2 regions of the Pseudoxanthomonas sp. LjRoot127 genome follow, and region 2 is predicted to be linked to the other one. Evidence: predicted binding sites of a transcription regulator. Region 2 holds the regulator's gene; the other holds the start of a gene.
The links. Region 2 encodes FliA, which starts transcription of late flagellar genes. Its sites were predicted from a motif close to TAAAGTTTNNCNNNCNNNGGCCGATAA; they were not measured.
Positions count from the first base shown of each region.

Region 1: ACSQ19_RS03960 (methyl-accepting chemotaxis protein) is a predicted target of FliA. The motif match lies at 3,757-3,783, and genes of this name have one in related genera.

Region 1 covers NZ_CAXUQR020000001.1:821,702-830,002, reverse strand. The annotation lists gene ACSQ19_RS03985 (M28 family peptidase) at 1-566, opposite strand, end outside; gene mscL (large-conductance mechanosensitive channel protein MscL) at 659-1,063, opposite strand; gene ACSQ19_RS03975 (fumarylacetoacetate hydrolase family protein) at 1,141-1,848, opposite strand; gene ACSQ19_RS03970 (hypothetical protein) at 1,913-2,188, opposite strand; gene ACSQ19_RS03965 (Rieske (2Fe-2S) protein) at 2,279-2,602, shown strand; gene ACSQ19_RS03960 (methyl-accepting chemotaxis protein) at 2,615-3,700, opposite strand; gene ACSQ19_RS03955 (DUF3667 domain-containing protein) at 3,896-4,693, shown strand; gene ettA (energy-dependent translational throttle protein EttA) at 4,747-6,414, opposite strand; gene ACSQ19_RS03945 (RcnB family protein) at 6,631-7,137, shown strand; gene glyA (serine hydroxymethyltransferase) at 7,260-8,301, shown strand, end outside.
Region 2 covers NZ_CAXUQR020000001.1:3,812,016-3,820,316, reverse strand. The annotation lists gene motD (flagellar motor protein MotD) at 1-383, opposite strand, end outside; gene ACSQ19_RS18080 (flagellar motor protein) at 402-1,142, opposite strand; gene ACSQ19_RS18075 (chemotaxis protein CheA) at 1,360-3,105, opposite strand; gene ACSQ19_RS18070 (hypothetical protein) at 3,133-3,276, opposite strand; gene ACSQ19_RS18065 (protein phosphatase CheZ) at 3,314-3,931, opposite strand; gene ACSQ19_RS18060 (chemotaxis response regulator CheY) at 3,931-4,311, opposite strand; gene ACSQ19_RS18055 (RNA polymerase sigma factor FliA) at 4,436-5,188, opposite strand; gene ACSQ19_RS18050 (MinD/ParA family protein) at 5,185-6,063, opposite strand; gene flhF (flagellar biosynthesis protein FlhF) at 6,053-7,741, opposite strand; gene flhA (flagellar biosynthesis protein FlhA) at 7,790-8,301, opposite strand, start outside.

The DNA of each region.
Region 1 (8,301 bases), 3.0 Mb from region 2:
AACGCGATCGCGCCCTTGCGGATCGCGGCCGACGGGCCCTTCGAGCGGATCGCGCCGCCGTTGCGATAGTCGCTGCCATCGCGCGCGGAGGTCATCTGGTAATCGACGAAGGCGATCTTCCCGGCCAGGGATCCCGCGGGCGCCGCTTCCAGTGCAGCCAGGTCGGCGAAGCGGACGATCTCCGCCTCCACGCTGCCCTTCGGACTGCCGCCGAGTGCGGTGACCGTCAGCGGTTGCGCGTGTCCACCGAGTACGGCGGCCCGCTCGCTGCGACGCACCCACTTCGGAAACGTCACCGGTTCGATCCACACCTTGTCGAAGCCGAGCGCCTTGAACTTCGCCTGTGCCCACGCCACGGCTTTCGCATCGGCCTCGCTGCCGGCCAGGCGCGGGCCCACCTCCGTCGTCAGCGATTCGACGACGTTCCAACCGGTGCGGTCGGCGAGCGCCTGTTCGCGCAGCTGCGCCGCGGTGGCGAGTGCGGCGTCGGGGATGCGGGTTTCGCGCGACGCGGCGAAAGCGGGAGCGGTGACGGCCAGGGCGAGCAGCAGCGGAGCAAGGCGCATGGAAAGTCCCGGAAAAACGAAGGCCACGAGCTTAGCAGCCCGTGGCCCCGTGTTTCCGTCGACGGCGTTGCCGATCGGGAACGCCGCGTTCGTTATTTCTTCAGCGCGTCGCGGATCTCGCGCAGCAGCAGCACGTCCTCGGGTGGCGCTGCGGGCGCGGCCTCGGGCTTGCGGTGCAGGCGGTTGACCGCCTTGACCAGCAGGAAGATCGCGAACGCGACGATGACGAACTGGATGACCGTGTTGAGGAACTCGCCGATGCCGACCACGATCGCGGGCACTTCCTTGCCCGCGGCGTCGACGGTGGCTTCCTTCAGCGTCCACGCCCACTTCGAGAAGTCGACGCCACCGATCAGGTAGCCGATGGGCGGCATGATGATCTTGTCGACCAGGGTGGTGACGATCTTGCCGAAGGCCGCGCCGATCACCACGCCGACGGCCAGGTCGACCACGTTGCCGCGCGCGATGAATTCCTTGAACTCGCTGATCATGCCCATTGCGTCATCTCCTGGAACGGCGCCGACTCGCCACTGCGATGGACTATAACCCCGGGCGTCGACGGTGCAAGGCAGGATCAGCCGGCGATGCGCCCGCGCAGTTCCACCACGCCATCGAGCGAGGCCACGAAGGTGTCGCCGGGCACCAGTGCGGCTACGCCTGCCGGCGTGCCCATGAAGACCAGGTCGCCGGCCTTCAGTGCATAGAGCTTCGACAGCTCGTGCAGGATGTCGGGCACGTCCCAGATCAGGTCGTGCAGTGCGCCGTGCTGCCGGACATCGCCGTTCACGCGCAGGGTCAACGTGCGGCTATCGAGCGCGCCGACCTCGGCGGCGGCGACCAGGTCGCTGATCGGTGCCGAATGATCGAAGCCCTTGCCGGTGTCCCACGGCAGGCCCTTGGCCTTGGCGGCGCCCTGCAGGTCGCGGCGGGTCAGGTCCAGGCCGACGCTGTAGGCGATGACCAGGTCTTGCGCCGCTTCGCGCGACAGCGTGCCCGCGGGTGCGTCGGCGCCCAGCGCGGCGACCAGTTCGACCTCATGGTGCAGGTCGTTCGTGCCCGGCGGGTAGGGTACGTCCCCGTTGCCGGTGACGATGGCGTCCGCCGGCTTGTGGAAGAACACCGGCGTGCCGCGTTCGGCCTTCGAAGCGGGCGCGGCCGCGCCCATTTCACGCGCATGGTCGGCGAAGTTGCGGCCGACGCAGAAGATGCGCCGGACAGGGAACGTGCCGCCGCCGCGTACGGGGACGCGTGGCACGGGCGGAGCGGGAACGAGGTCGGTCATGGCGGCCGGGCAGCAGGTGGAACGGCCGCAAAGTGTAGGCGGGAACCGGGTTCCCGCGGTGGGATCAACGCGACAGCGGGAGCACCGGCTTGCGCACCACGTGGTATTCCGCGTCCACCACGCGCGCATCGCGGGCCTGCGGCTTGCCGCGCTGGCGAACCAGCTTGTAGACCAGGCCGGCCGCGATCATGGCCGCTCCGACGAACACGCTGAAGAACACCAGCACGCCCAGCAGCGCCACGCCCACTAGGCCCAGTCCCACCCGCAGGAGCGGATGGCGCGGCTTGCGCGGCGCGAAGATGTGGCGGAAGGAATTGAACTGGAAATGGCGTGCGTACATGGCGGTGCGTCGTGACAGAATGCGGCGGGAGCCGGTGCACGCAGTATCGGATGACGGTTAGATGACCGTGTGAGGACTTCGTTAAGTGCCATGCGACTAAGTGCACTGAATGACATCGCCGACGGGGCTTTCGCCGAGGTTGAGGCCACGATCGGCGACGATGCCGAGTCGTTGATCCTCTATCGGTCGGGCGGAGAGGTGCGCGCCTGGCTGAATGTCTGTCCCCACGCGGGCCGGCGCCTCGATTGGGCGCCCGGGCAGTTCCTCAAGAGCAAGGACGGTCATCTGGTCTGTGCGGCCCACGGTGCGTCGTTCGAGCTCGTGGCCGGTGCCTGTGTCGCAGGGCCATGCCGGGGCGACACGCTGCACGCCGTCGCGGTGCAGGTGCGCGATGGCGAGGTATGGCTCGCCTGAGAGCGCGGGTCTTCAGGCGACGCCCTGCTGGATCACGCAGTGCCACCCCGTGCGGTAGGTTTCGTACCCGGGGGAGGCCGCCTGCGCCAGACAGCAGGCGCGCCCCTCGATGACCAGATCGGTCGCAGCCCGGGCCTGTGCGAACAGGGTCGCCCGCCCTGGGAAGTCCAGCCGCGGCGACGCGGCATCTCCGCGCGCGGAGTCGGCCAGCACATGGCCTTGTCCGTCGACGATGCAGACGCGACTGCGGCGCCATTCGGCGTCCGACAACGGGGTGCGTTCCACGATGGTCTGCGCCAGCGCATCCCAGCGGAACACGATGCCCAGCACGCCCAGCGGTCTTCCCGCCACGCGGCCGCCTTCGCGCACGGTGCAGGCGTACACCAGTACGCGCTCTCCGCCGGCCAGGGGGCTGGCATGCATTGACTGGAAGCCGAATTGCTCTCCGCTGTGCGTGGCCATGGCGGACTGGAACCATGCCTGCTGTGCGGCCGACTGGCCTGTCGAGCGGTATTGGCGCGGCCGTCCGTTGGCGATGATGTTGCCCTGCAGGTCGGCGAGCACCAGGTCGAAGTAGACCGTGTACGAGTCCAGGATCTGCCCCAGCCGCTGGCTGGCATGGGCGAGCGCGGCCGGTTGCGGATCCTGCGCCGCCGCGACCACGGCCGCGTCGGTGGCCCACCAGCGCACGTCGCAGCTGCGTTCGTAGAGGTTGCGGTCGATCAGGTCGATGTTGGCCAGGGCGAGGTCGGTCAGGCGCGTGCGGCGCACGTCGGTCTGCAGCTGGTCCAGCCGCTCCCGCAGGTCATGGCTGGTGCGGACGGCCATGCGGTCGATGTCCTGCGCGGTGTCGCTGACCCGGCGCGCGAGGGTATCCATTTCTTCGGCGATCACGCCGAAGCTGCGGCCTGCCGTGCCGATGCGCACGGCTTCGATGCGGGCGTTCATCGAAATGATGCGGGTGATGCGGTTGATCTCGTCGATCTTCTGCAGCGATTGCCGCAGTTGCTTGAGCAGCGAGTCCGACAGTCCCGATACGGACTGGATGTGGTCGTCGATGCCGGCGTCGTCGGTGGGGTCGGTGGCGCGTGCGTTCATGGGTTTCCTTGCGTGGCGGGGTGGCCGTGCGTTCGCGCATGGCCGTCATTGAGGCGCTATCGGCGCGTCTCGCAGCCGCTTTAGCAGGCACCTTCGCGGTGCAGGTTTTCCCCTCGGTGGGGCGCGCTGCGCACGCGCGTTGGACGTTCGCACCTCGCTTCCCTAGAATCCGCCGACCACGGGAAGGGGAGCGGCATGGGCGACGCGAGCATCTGCATCAACTGCGGCCGAGCCGTCGCCGATCCCCAGCAGAAGTTCTGTCCCGCCTGCGGCCAACCCACGCCGGTGCATCGCATCGACTGGCATTTCCTCGGCCACGAGCTGGAGCACAGCGTGCTCCACATGGATCGCGGCATCCTGTATTCGCTCAAGGAGCTGATGCTCAGGCCCGGGCACCTGATGCGGGCGTATCTGGAGGGAAGGCGCGCGAAGCAGGTCAAGCCGTTGCTGTTGCTGATGATCTCCGCAGCCGCCGTCATCCTGCTCGGGAAGTTCTTGCTGGACGGGGATATCGTCGGTTCGGCGATGGAGCTGGGCTTCGCGGGAAGCGCCGGTCCCAAGGCGGGCGCGGGCGTGGACCCGGCCGCGCTGGCTGCGACGTTCGCCGCGGCGAAGGACTGGCTCAACGGCCACATGACGGCATTCACGCTGCTCTGCCTGCCGCTTGAGGCGGCCGCGTTCTGGCTGGCTTTCAAGGGGCGGGGATTGAACTATCCCGAATGGCTGGTCGTCTCGGCATTCCTGACGGTGCAGTCGTTCGTCTTCATGGCGATCGCCATCGTGTTGCAGCGTTGGATACCCAGTGCGCAGGCATGGATCCTGCTCTGCGTGGTGACGTACACCGTGTTCTCGCTCGTCCAGCTGTTCAACCGGCACTCCGGATGGACGTCGGCGCTGCGGGCCCTGGTGGGGCTTGGGATGTTCATGGTGGCCCAGAGCCTGATGGTCGGCGCTGCCGTCTTCGTGCTGTTCCTGCTGTTCCACCACGGTTGAAACGAACATGCCCGCCGATAGGCGGGCATGTCGTCAGGTTTGAAACCGACCGCTTACTTCAGCGCCTTGAACCGCAGGCGGTGCGGACGCGCGCCTTCCTCGCCCAGGCGACGCTTCTTGTCTTCCTCGTACTCGCGGTAGTTGCCCTGGAAGAACTCCACGTGCGAGTCGCCTTCGAAGGCGAGGATGTGCGTGGCGATGCGGTCCAGGAACCAGCGGTCGTGCGAAATGACGAAGGTATTGCCGGGGAATTCCAGCAGCGCGTCTTCCAGCGCACGCAGGGTTTCGATGTCCAGGTCGTTGGAGGGTTCGTCGAGCAGCAGCACGTTGCCGCCCTGCAGCAGCGTCTTGGCCATGTGCAGGCGGCCGCGTTCACCGCCGGACAGCGAGCCGACCATCTTCTGCTGGTCCTGGCCCTTGAAGTTGAAGCGGCCGATGTAGGCGCGCGACTGGATCTCCACGCCATTGATGTTGAGGATGTCCAGGCCGCCCGAGATTTCCTGGAAGACGTTGTGGTTGCCTTCCAGCTTGTCGCGGCTCTGGTCGACGTAGGCCAGCTGCACGGTCGGGCCCTTGATGATCTCGCCGGAATCCGGCTTCTCCTGCCCGGTGATCATCTTGAACAGCGTCGACTTGCCGGCGCCGTTCGGGCCGATGATGCCGACGATGGCGCCGCCGGGCACCAGGAAGCTCAGGTTGTCGATCAGCAGGCGGTCGCCGAACTTCTTGGAGACGTTCTTGAACTCGATCACCGAGTTGCCCAGGCGCTCGCCCGGCGGGATGAAGATCTCGTTGGTCTCGTTGCGGCGCTGGTAGTCGACCGACTGCAGCTCTTCCAGGCGGGCCAGACGGGCCTTGCCCTTGGAACGGCCGCCCTTGGCGTTCTGGCGCGACCACTCCAGTTCCTTCTGGATGGCCTTCTGACGGGCCTTTTCCTGGTTGTCTTCCTGCTTCAGGCGCTCATCCTTCTGGACCAGCCAGTCGGTGTAGTTGCCCTTCCACGGAATGCCGCGGCCGCGGTCCAGTTCGAGGATCCACTCGGCGGCGTTGTCGAGGAAGTAGCGGTCATGGGTGACCGCCACCACGGTGCCGGTGTAGCGGGCGAGGAACTGTTCCAGCCACTCGACGGACTCGGCATCCAGATGGTTGGTCGGTTCGTCGAGCAGCAGCATGTCCGGCTTCTGCAGCAGCAGGCGGCACAGGGCGACGCGACGCTTCTCTCCGCCGGACAGCTTGCCGACGATCGCATCCCACGGCGGCAGGCGCAGCGCGTCGGCGGCCACGTCCAGCTGGTTTTCCAGCGTGTGCGCGTCGCCGGCGGCGAGGATGGCTTCCAGGCGCTCCTGCTCCTTGGCGAGGGCGTCGAAGTCTGCACCTTCCTCGGCATACGCGGCGTAGACCGCTTCCAGCGCCGCCTGGGCCTGCAGAACGTCGCCCACGCCTTCCTCGACGGCCTGGCGGACGGTGTGTTCGGGGTTCAGCTCCGGCTCCTGCGCCAGGTAGCCGACCTTGATGCCGGGCTGGGGGCGGGCTTCGCCTTCGAAATCCTTGTCCACGCCGGCCATGATCTTCAGCACGGTGGACTTGCCGGCGCCGTTCAGGCCCAGCAGGCCGATCTTCGCGCCCGGATAGAACGACAGCGAGATGTCCTTGATGATCTGCCGCTTCGGCGGGACCACCTTGCTGACCCGGTTCATGGTGTAGATGTATTGCGAGGACATGCAGGCTCCGGTACGCAGGCCCCGTCGCCCAGCCGTGCGACGGCGGGCGGGGAGGCAAAGGGGAAGGCGGCGATTATAGCCGCTCCGGCCCGCCCGACCGCTGGCTGAATACGTTTCGCCAACATGGCGTTGACGTGGCCGTAACCGTTTTCCAGCGGGAATCGGTTCAGATGTGATCCGCATGATGGGACCCACGTGCCACACAGAGGGCTTTCCATGAATACCAAGCGTCTTTTCCAGAGCATGGCCTGCGCCATCCTCGCCTTTGCCGTCACCGCCCCCGTGCTTGCACGCGACCACGATCGCGGTCGCGACCGGGACCGCTCCAGCCACCATGATCGCCGCGACGACCGTCGGGACGATCGCCGCGACTGGCGTGAGGATCGCCGGGACGACCGCCGCGACTACCGCGACCAGCGCCAGGCCTACCGTCACGGCTACCACGATGGCCGTCGCTACGACGACCGGCGCTATGACGACCGTCGCTATTACGCGCCGCCCCGCGTCGTCTACCGCCCGGCACCGCCCAGCTACCACCGCTGGGCCAAGGGCCAGCGTTACCGGGACTACTACCGCGGCCCGGTCTACGTGGTGAACGACTACAGCCGCTACCACGTGCGCCATCCTCCCCGCGGTTACCACTGGGTGCGCGACGACCGCGGCAACCTGCTGATGGTCGCCATCGCCACCGGCATCATCGCCGACCTGCTGCTGCACCACTGAGCCAGCGGGCCCGATGCCCCCGAAAAGCGCGCTCCGGCGCGCTTTTCCTTTTCCGGGCCGGGGTGGCCAGGGGCGGGGCGGGCTACAATCGGTCCTCCCGCCCGACCTGCCCCGGAGACCCGATGTTCCCGCGCGACGCCCGCATCGAAACCTACGATCCCGAACTGGCCCAGGCAATCGCCCATGAGGCGCGCCGGCAGGAGGATCACGTCGAGCTGATCGCCAGCGAGAACTACGCCAGCCCCCGCGTGCTGGAAGCACAGGGCAGCGTGCTGACCAACAAGTACGCCGAGGGTTACCCGCACAAGCGCTACTACGGCGGCTGCGAGTACGTCGACATCGCCGAGCAACTGGCGATCGACCGCGTGAAGCAGCTGTTCGGCGCCGACTACGCCAACGTGCAGCCGCATTCCGGCTCGCAGGCCAACCAGGCCGTGTACTTCGCCCTGCTGCAGCCGGGCGACACCATCCTGGGCATGAGCCTGGCCCACGGCGGTCACCTGACCCACGGCGCCAAGGTCAACGCCTCGGGCAAGATCTTCAACGCCGTCCAGTACGGCGTGAACGACCAGGGCCTGATCGACTACGACGAAGTCGAGAAGCTGGCGCTGGAGCACAAGCCGAAGATGGTCGTGGCCGGCTTCTCCGCCTATTCGCAGGTGGTGGACTGGGCACGTTTCCGCGCCATCGCCGACAAGGTCGGCGCCTACCTCTTCGTCGACATGGCGCACGTGGCGGGCCTGGTAGCCGCCGGCGTCTATCCGAATCCGCTGCCGCATGCGCACGTGGTGACCTCGACCACCCACAAGACGCTGCGCGGCCCGCGCGGCGGCATCATCGTGGCCAGTCGTGCTGGTTTGGGGCCGGCGGGCGAGGAGATCGAGAAGAAGCTGCAGAGCATCGTCTTCCCGGGCATCCAGGGTGGTCCGCTGATGCACGTCATCGCGGCCAAGGCCGTGGCCTTCAAGGAGGCGCTGGAGCCGGAGTTCAAGAGCTACCAGGCGCAGGTCGTGAAGAACGCCCAGGCGATGGCGAAGACGATCATCGCGCGCGGCTACAAGATCGTCTCCGGCGGCACCGAGAACCACCTGATGCTGGTCGACATGATCGGCAAGGACGTCAGCGGCAAGGACGCGGAAGAAGCCCTCGGCAAGGCGCACATCA
Region 2 (8,301 bases):
TTCAGTTCGCCCTGCGCCGCCTGCAGCGCATTCGCGTCGAGCGACATGTTCATCTGCGAGGCCATCGCCGCCAGCAGGGTGACGTTCGGCGAAGGCGAGGGGGCCGAGGGACCCTTCTTGGCGCCGGACTTGATGGGGGACGGGCGGTCGAAGTCCGCGCCCTGCAGCTGGTGGTTGCCCACCTGCACGGGATTGATCGTGCGCGGCGCGCCGCCGAAGGCGGCGGTCAGCGAGTCGGCCACCACCCGGTACTTGCCTTCATTGACGGTCGAGATGGCGTACATCACGACGAAGAAGGCCAGCAGCAGCGTCATCAGGTCGGCATACGGGATCGCCCAGGCCTCGTGGTTGGCGTGCTCTTCATGCTTCTTGCCGCGTGCCATCGGTATCGTCCCGCGCGCTCAGTGCAGGAAGCCGGCCAGCTTGGCCTCGATGTTGCGCGGGTTTTCGCCCTGCGCGATGGCGATCAGGCCTTCGATGATCATTTCCTGTTCGCGGCTGCGCCCGCCGATGACGCTTTTCAGCTTGCTGGCGATGGGCAGGAAGAACAGGTTGGCCGAGGCGATGCCGTAGATGGTCGCGGTGAACGCGGCGGCGATGCCGTGGCCGAGCTTGCTGGGGTCGGCCAGGTTCTTCATCACCGCGATCAGGCCGAACACGGCGCCGATGATGCCCAGTGTGGGCGCGTAGATGCCCATTGCTTCGAATACCTTGGCGGCGGCGAGGTCCTGGTGCTCCTGGCCGTTGAGGTCGATCTCCATCATGTGGCGGATGGCCTCGGGCTCGACACCGTCTACCAGCATCTGCAGGCCCTTCTTCAGGAAGGGATCGTCCTGCTGGCCGACCACCGGCTCCAGGCCCAGCAGCCCCTGCTTGCGCGCGATGTTGCTCCACTCGACGATCTGCGCGACCAGCGCATCGCCATCGTTGCCCGGCGGCCGGATCACCCAGCGCGCGATCGACAGCGCGCGCTTGAACACCGGGGGAGGCGTATGCACCAGGATCGCGGCGATCGTCCCGAGGATGACGATGACGAACGCCGCCGACGACCACAGCGACGACAGGCCCGCGCCCTTGAGGATGCTGCCGCCCACCAGGGCGACCAGCGCCAGCAGGAGTCCGATGAGGCTGAAGATGTCCATGGTGAGAGCTATCGGCCCGGTTCAGGGGGACTTGAGGTAACGCGGGTGGGAAGCGACATAAGCCGCGACCTTGGTCACACCTGGATATCCGGTGTGGGAGCGACGTAAGTCGCGATGGCCGCGAGACGAGATGGAGCAGGGTCTTGATGTCTGAAGGAAAGAGCTCGCGACTTACGTCGCTCCCACAACAGCCCGGGTTCCACAGATCGCCAACGCCTCACGCCGTCGCGCGCAGACCATCGACGTCGAGGATCAGCGCCATGCGGCCGTCGCCGATCAGGGTGGCGCCGGCATAGCCGGGCAGGCCGCGCACGGCGCGCGGCAGGGGCTTGATGACGACTTCCTCGCGACCCCGGACCTGGTCGACGATCAGGCCGAAGCGTTGTTCGCCCATCTGCAGCACCACGATGGTGAGCAACGGAGCCATCACCGGGTCCACGCGCAGCCACTGGCGCAGATCGACCAGCGGCAAGGTGTGGCTCTGGCGGTCGAGCACGGCCTGTCCGTCGAACCAGCGCAGGCTTTCGGACGGCGCATGCAGCACCTCCATCACGCGCGCCAGGGGCAGGGCGTAGACCGGCTCGCCGGCCTGCACGAGCAAGGTGGGCAGGATCGCCAGGGTCAGGGGCACGCGGATGACGAAGCGGCTGCCGCGCCCGACATCGGAATGGATGGTGATCTGGCCGCTGAGTTCGCGGATGCGCGACTGCACGACGTCCATGCCGACGCCGCGGCCGGAGATGTCGGTGACCTCGGCCTTGGTGGAGAAGCCGGGCAGGAAGATCAACTGCAGGCACTCGTCGTGGCTGAGGCGGGCGGCGGCCTCGGGATCGATCAGGCCCTTCTCCAGCGCCTTCGCGCGCAAGCGTTCCGGATCGATGCCGGCACCGTCGTCGCGGATCTCGATGGTGACGAAGTCGCCTTCCTGCTGCGCCGACAAGCGCACATGGCCGGCACGCGGCTTGCTGCAGGCCTCGCGCAGCGACGGCACCTCGATGCCATGGTCGATGGCGTTGCGCACCAGGTGCACGAGCGGATCGGCCAGGGCCTCCACCAGGTTGCGGTCAAGTTCGGTATCGGCGCCGACCAGTTCCAGGTCGACTTCCTTCTGCAGCTGGCGGGCGACGTCGCGCGCCACCTTGGGGAAGCGCGAGAACACCTTGCCGACCGGCTGCATGCGCGTGCGCATGACGGCGGTCTGCAGGCGGGCCGTGGCGATGTCCAGGCTGCTCACGGCGCGGTCCAGTTCCTCGTCGCGGATGCGTGCGCGGAGCGTCTTCAGGCGGTTGCGCGACAGCACCAGCTCGCCGACCAGGTTGACGATGGCGTCCAGCCGCTTGGTGTCCACGCGGATGGTCTGTTCCGCTTCGCCCCCGGCCTTGGCGGCCGGCTTGGGTGCCGCGGATCTCGCCGGGGTGGGCGCGGGCGCTGCAGGCGCCGGCGAGGGCGGCACCACGCTCGTGGGCGCACCGCCGCCATGCAACTGGTCCAGCAGGGCTTCGAACTCGTCGTCGCCGATCAGGTCGCCTGCAGGCGCGGCGGCGGCGGGCACCGCGCTTGCCTTCCGTGCCGGCGCGGGCGTGCCGCCGTGGGCATCGAACTGGTCGATCAGCGCCTGCGGTGCATGGGGCGGATCTTCGCTGGCGCCGATGGCGTCCAGCATCTGCTGCAACCAGTCCAGCGACTGCTGGGCGGCGTCGAAATGCTGGGGTTCCAGCGTGGCCTGTCCTGCGCGTACCAGGCCGAGCGTCTCTTCGGCCGCATGGCACAGGTTGACCATCGGCTGGATGCCGAGGAAGCCGGCGCCGCCCTTCAGCGTGTGGAAGCCGCGGAAGACCGCGTTGAGCTGTTCGCTGTCCGAGGGATCCTGCTCCAGCGTGACCAGCTGTTCGCCGAGCCGGTCGAGGATTTCCTGCGCTTCGATCAGGAAGTCGGCGGCGATTTCGGGGGTGACGGCGGACATGGGCGGGACGGTTACCGGGTCGGGCGATCAGCGGGAGGAGTCGAGCAGGCGCATCGCATGCGCGTGGCGCCGGCGGAGCATGCGACCGACCAGCACGTCGCAGACCAGCAGCAGGCCCACGAGCACGAGGACGACGGGATGGCGGTAGCGGGGGGCGGACGCGACGGGCATGGCAGGTCTCCGGTTCCGCAGTGCGCGTCCCCCGGGGCTACAACCCCAGACCGGACAGCAGGTCGTCGGCGTCGTCCTGCGAAAATGCATTGCGGTCCAGACCAGCAACGGCCGGGCCGGCGAGTTCTGAAGGCTTGTCGCGGTTTTTTTCCGGCGGCGGAAGGCCGAGGGCGCCGAAACCTTCGTGCACGCGTCGCACGATGCCGGCCACCCGGCGGATGATCTGGCCCGTCAGGTCCTGGTAGCTCTGTGCCAGCGCCATCTCCGACAGCCCCTTGCCGATGCTGTCCACCAGCGCGGCCTGCTCGGCGGACAGCGGGGTGGTTTTCAGCTGGGTGGCGTAGCCCCGGCACTGCTCGGCCAGGTCCAGGGTCTTGTGGCTGGCCTGTTCGGTCATTTCGACCACGTGGTCCAGTCGCGCGCAGGCATCGTCGAGATCGCCGGCGTCGGTCGGCGGCAGTTCGCCCAGCGTCTGCGCCAGTTCGCGGGCAAGCCGCCCCAGGCCCTGCATCATGGGCTGCGTGCGCCAGGCGGCGATGGCATCCAGTTCGCGCCGCCAGCCGGCTTCGTCGCCCTGTTCGAGGGCGTCGAGTGCGGTCTGCAGTTTCTCCACGAGTGCCGCGCGGGCGCTGGTGGCATCGGCGACGGCGCTCATCAGGCGGCCGCTCCGAGACGTTCGAAAATCTTGCCGAGCTTCTCTTCCAGCGTCTGCGCGGTGAACGGCTTGATGATGTAGCCGTTCACACCGTTCTGCGCCGCTTCGATGATCTGCTCGCGCTTGGCTTCGGCCGTCACCATCAGCACCGGCAGGGTCTTGTAGCGATCGTCGGCGCGGATGGCTTTCAGCAGCTCGATGCCGGTCATGCCGGGCATGTTCCAGTCGGTGACCACGAAGTCGAAACTGCCCTGGCCCAGCGCGGTCAGCGCGCTGTTGCCGTCCTCGGCCTCGGCGGTATTGGTGTAGCCGAGGTCGTTGAGCAGGTTCTTGATGATGCGGCGCATGGTGGAGAAGTCGTCCACGATCAGGATGCGCATGTTCTTGTTGGTCACGGATGCTCCGGTATTGCGTGGACGGTGGGTCTGGTGGGGATATCGGCCGGGGGCGGGAAAGGTTTAGCGGAGGCGACACCGCTCCTGCGGGGTCGCGCGATTGCCAAGGTCACTCGTCGTCTTCCAGCCCCGCGTCCGCCTTCTCGAACACCTGCAGGCGGCCGCGCAAGCGCACCATCGCCTGGCCGTGGATCTGGCAGACGCGGGATTCGCTCACGCCGAGTACGGCGCCGATTTCCTTCAGGTTGAGCTCCTGCTCGTAATACATCGACAGCACCAGCTGCTCGCGCTCGGGCAGGTGGCCGATCGCCTTGACCAGTTGCTGGCGGAACTCGCTGCGCTCCAGGTTCTGCTGCGGCGACGGACCGCCGGTGCGGGAGGTGTTGGGTTCGCCGTGGTCGTCGATGTGCGATTCCAGGCTGAGGACCTGGCCGCGCGCGGCGTCTTCCATCAGGCGCAGGTACTCCGGCAACGGCATCTCCATCGCGGACGCGACTTCGGTGGCGATGGCGGCGCGGCCGGTGCGCTGCTCGATCTCGCGCACGGTCGCCGCGGCCTGGCGGGCACGACGGTGCACCGAGCGCGGGACCCAGTCGCCGCGACGGATCTCGTCGATCATCGAACCGCGGATGCGGATCGAGGCATAGGTTTCGAAGGACGCGCCCTGTTCGGCGTCGTAGCTGCGCGAGGCTTCCAGCAGGCCGATCATGCCGGCCTGCACCAGGTCGTCGATCTCCACGCTGGCCGGCAGTCGCGCCGCAAGGTGGTGCGCGATGCGGCGGACCAGGTCGGCGTGCTGGGTGACGAAGTCGTTGGCGTTGCCGCGCTGCACGGCGCGGTACTGGGCGGCGGCGGTGTTCATGCGGCCACCCCGCGCTGGATCAGGCGTTCGACGAAGAACTCCACGTTGCCGCGGGCGCCGACCGGCGGCTGCCAGCGCGCCGTCGTGCGTGCTATCTCGGCGATGGCACGCGCCGAGGGGCTGCCCGGGTATGCCTTCACGACGGCCTGCTGGCGCTGCACCGCACGGCGCAACCAGTCGTCCTGCGGCACGGCGCCCAGGTAGTGCAGGGCGACGTCGCCGAGGAAACGTTCGCAGACGCGGGCCAGCTTCTCGTACAGCTTCCGGCCTTCATTGGGGTCGCGGACCATGTTGGCGATGACGTGCACGCGGTCCAGGCCGCGTTCGCGCGCCAGTACCTTGATCAGCGCGTAGGCGTCGGTGATCGAGGCCGGCTCGTCGCAGACCACCACCACGGTGTCCTGCGCGGCCTGGCAGAAGGTCAGCACGCTGTCGGTGATGCCGGCGGCGGTGTCCACCACCATGAAGTCGAGGGCGCGCTGCAGTTCGGAGAACACGTTGACCAGGCCGACGTGTTCGGCCGGCGTCAGTTCGGCCATGTGGCGGAAACCGGACGAGGCGGGCACCACCAGCACGCCTTCGGGCCCTTCCAGCAGCACGTCCTCCAGGCCGCAACGGCCGGCGACGAGATCGGCGAGGGTGAACTTCGGCGACAGGCCGAGCAGCACGTCCACGTTGGCCAGGCCCAGGTCGGCGTCCATCAGCAGCGTGCGCTTGCCCATTTCGGCGAGCGACACGGCCAGGTTGACCGACACGTTGGTCTTGCCCACGCCGCCCTTGCCGCCGGTGATGGCGACGACGCGCACGGGATGGAAGGCGCCGGGCAACGGCGGGGTGCTGCGGGGATTGGTCTGCAGCGGGTGGTCAGGCGACATGGGTGGCCTCGGTCGAGCAGGGTTCGTCGGCTTCGCGGCGCAGCTGGTCAAGCCGCAGCACGAGGTGGGCGCTGTTGGCGCGGTGGAGATCGTCGGGGACGCGCTGGCCGTCGGTCACCCAGGTCATCGGCAGCTGGTGGTCGACGACCACGCTCAGCGCGCTGCCCAGGCGGCCGGTCTCGTCCAGCTTGGTAAGCACCACGCCTTGCGGCTGTACGGTGTTGAAGCGGCGCACGACTTCGTCCAGGTCGGAGAAGTGCGAATTCGCAGGCAGGCAGAGCAGGGTCCTGACCTGGCCCGAGGCGCGCAGCCAGTTGAGCTGGCCGACCAGGTTGCGGTCGCGCTGGCCCAGGCCGGCGGTGTCGATCAGTACAAGCTTGTAGTCGCGCAGGCGTTCCAGCACCAGCGCCAGGGTCTGCGCGCTGTCGGCCTCGTGCACGGCGATGCCGAGCTGGCGGCCGTAGCCGTGCAGCTGCTCGCGGCCGCCGACGCGCACGGTGTCGGTGGTCACCAGCGCCACGTCGCGCGGGTTGTGGCGCTGTGCGAAGCAGGCGGCCAGCTTGGCGATGGTGGTGGTCTTGCCGGCACCGGTGGGGCCGACCAGGGCGATCACGCCGCCGGTCTCCAGCAGGTCGGCGTCGAGCACCGGCAACTTCTTCGACAGCAGGCCCAGCATCAGGCCGCGCCCACGGTGGGCTTCGGTGTCGGCGGGGATCTGCAGGGCGATGTCGCGGGTGATGCCGGCATCGAAGCCGTAGTCTTCCATCAGCTCCATCGCCTGCATGCGCACCGGCGAACCGCGCAGGCGTTCGTCGGTGAGGCGGTGCATTTCGCGTTCGATCATCTCGCGCATGGCCGCCAGTTCGCCGCGCATGTGCACCAGTTGCTCATCGCTTTCGCGCGCCTCGGCGGCGTTGTCGCTGACGACCGTCAGGGTCGGCACGGTGATGGCGGCGGGGGGCGGCGTGGGCCCGGTGGCGGTGATGCGGCTGGCGTGCAGCACGGCGACGGGCGCCGGCTCGGGTTCGGGCAACGACACCGGCGGCGCGATCGACGGCAGCAGCGCATCGAGGTCCAGCGTGTCGTCGATGTCGGCGCGCGGCGCGGCCGGGCGGCGCGCGGTCCTGGCGGGTTCGGGGGCGGCGACGGGTTCGTTGGCCGGTGCGGCGGGCAGGCAGGCGGCGAGCTTGGCGGCGAAGGATTCGGGTTCGATCAGCAACGGCGCGATGTCGCGCACGACCGGTGCCGGCATCTCGGCGGCCGGTGCCGGCGTGGCGGCCTCAGGCGCGCGCGGCGGAACGATCGGGGCGGGCGCCGCCGCGACGGTCGCGACGTGCGCGGGCTTCGCCGGTTCGGCGCGCGGTGCGGCGGGCGTCGCGGGCTGGCGGCGGGCGAAATAGCTGGCGGCGGCTTCGGCCGGCGACAGCGTCGGCGCGTTCGCGGCCGGTGCCTGCGGTGCAGGGTCGAGCAGCGGATGCAGGGGTGCGGCCGGCGTGGCCGGGCGCATCGCCTCCAGGGTGTGCTTGACCAGCGCTTCGTCGTAATTGCTGGCGGCGACGATCTCGACGCCGTCTTCGGTGACGCGGTTGGACAGGATCACCGCGTCCGGGCCGTGTTCCTGGCGGACCATGGCGAAGGCGGTGCGCATGTCGGGAGCGACGAAGCGTTTGATTTTCATGGCGTGCTATCCGGTTCGGTATCGCGTCGGGTTCTGCTGCTCCCGGTCTCAGCTGATCGTGCCCACCAGCTTCAACCGCTTGTCTTCGGGAACCTCGCTGTAGGCCAGCACCGACAGCGAGGGGACGCTGTGGCGGACCAGGCGGGCAAGGGCGGCGCGGACCGTTCCCGGTACCAGCACCACCGCAGGCTCGCTGCGGGCTTCCTGCTTGGTCACCACGTCGGCGAGGCTCTGGTGCAGGCGTTCCGCCAGTCCCGGTTCCAGCGCCGCGCCGGTTCCCTGGGTGCTGTCCTGCAAGACGCGTTCCAGATTCGGCGCCAAGGTATAGACGGGCAGTTCCGGCGCCATGCCGGAGATCTCCTGCACGATGAAACGGCCCAGCGAGGTGCGCACGGCGGCGGTGAGCGCGGCCGGGTCGGCGTTCTGCGGGGCGAATTCGACCAGCGCCTCGACGATGCGGCGCAGCTGGCGGATGGGCACGCGCTCGATCAACAGGTTCTGCAGCACGCGCACCACGGTGGCCAGCGGCAGCGCCTTCGGCGTGAGGTCCTCGACCAGCT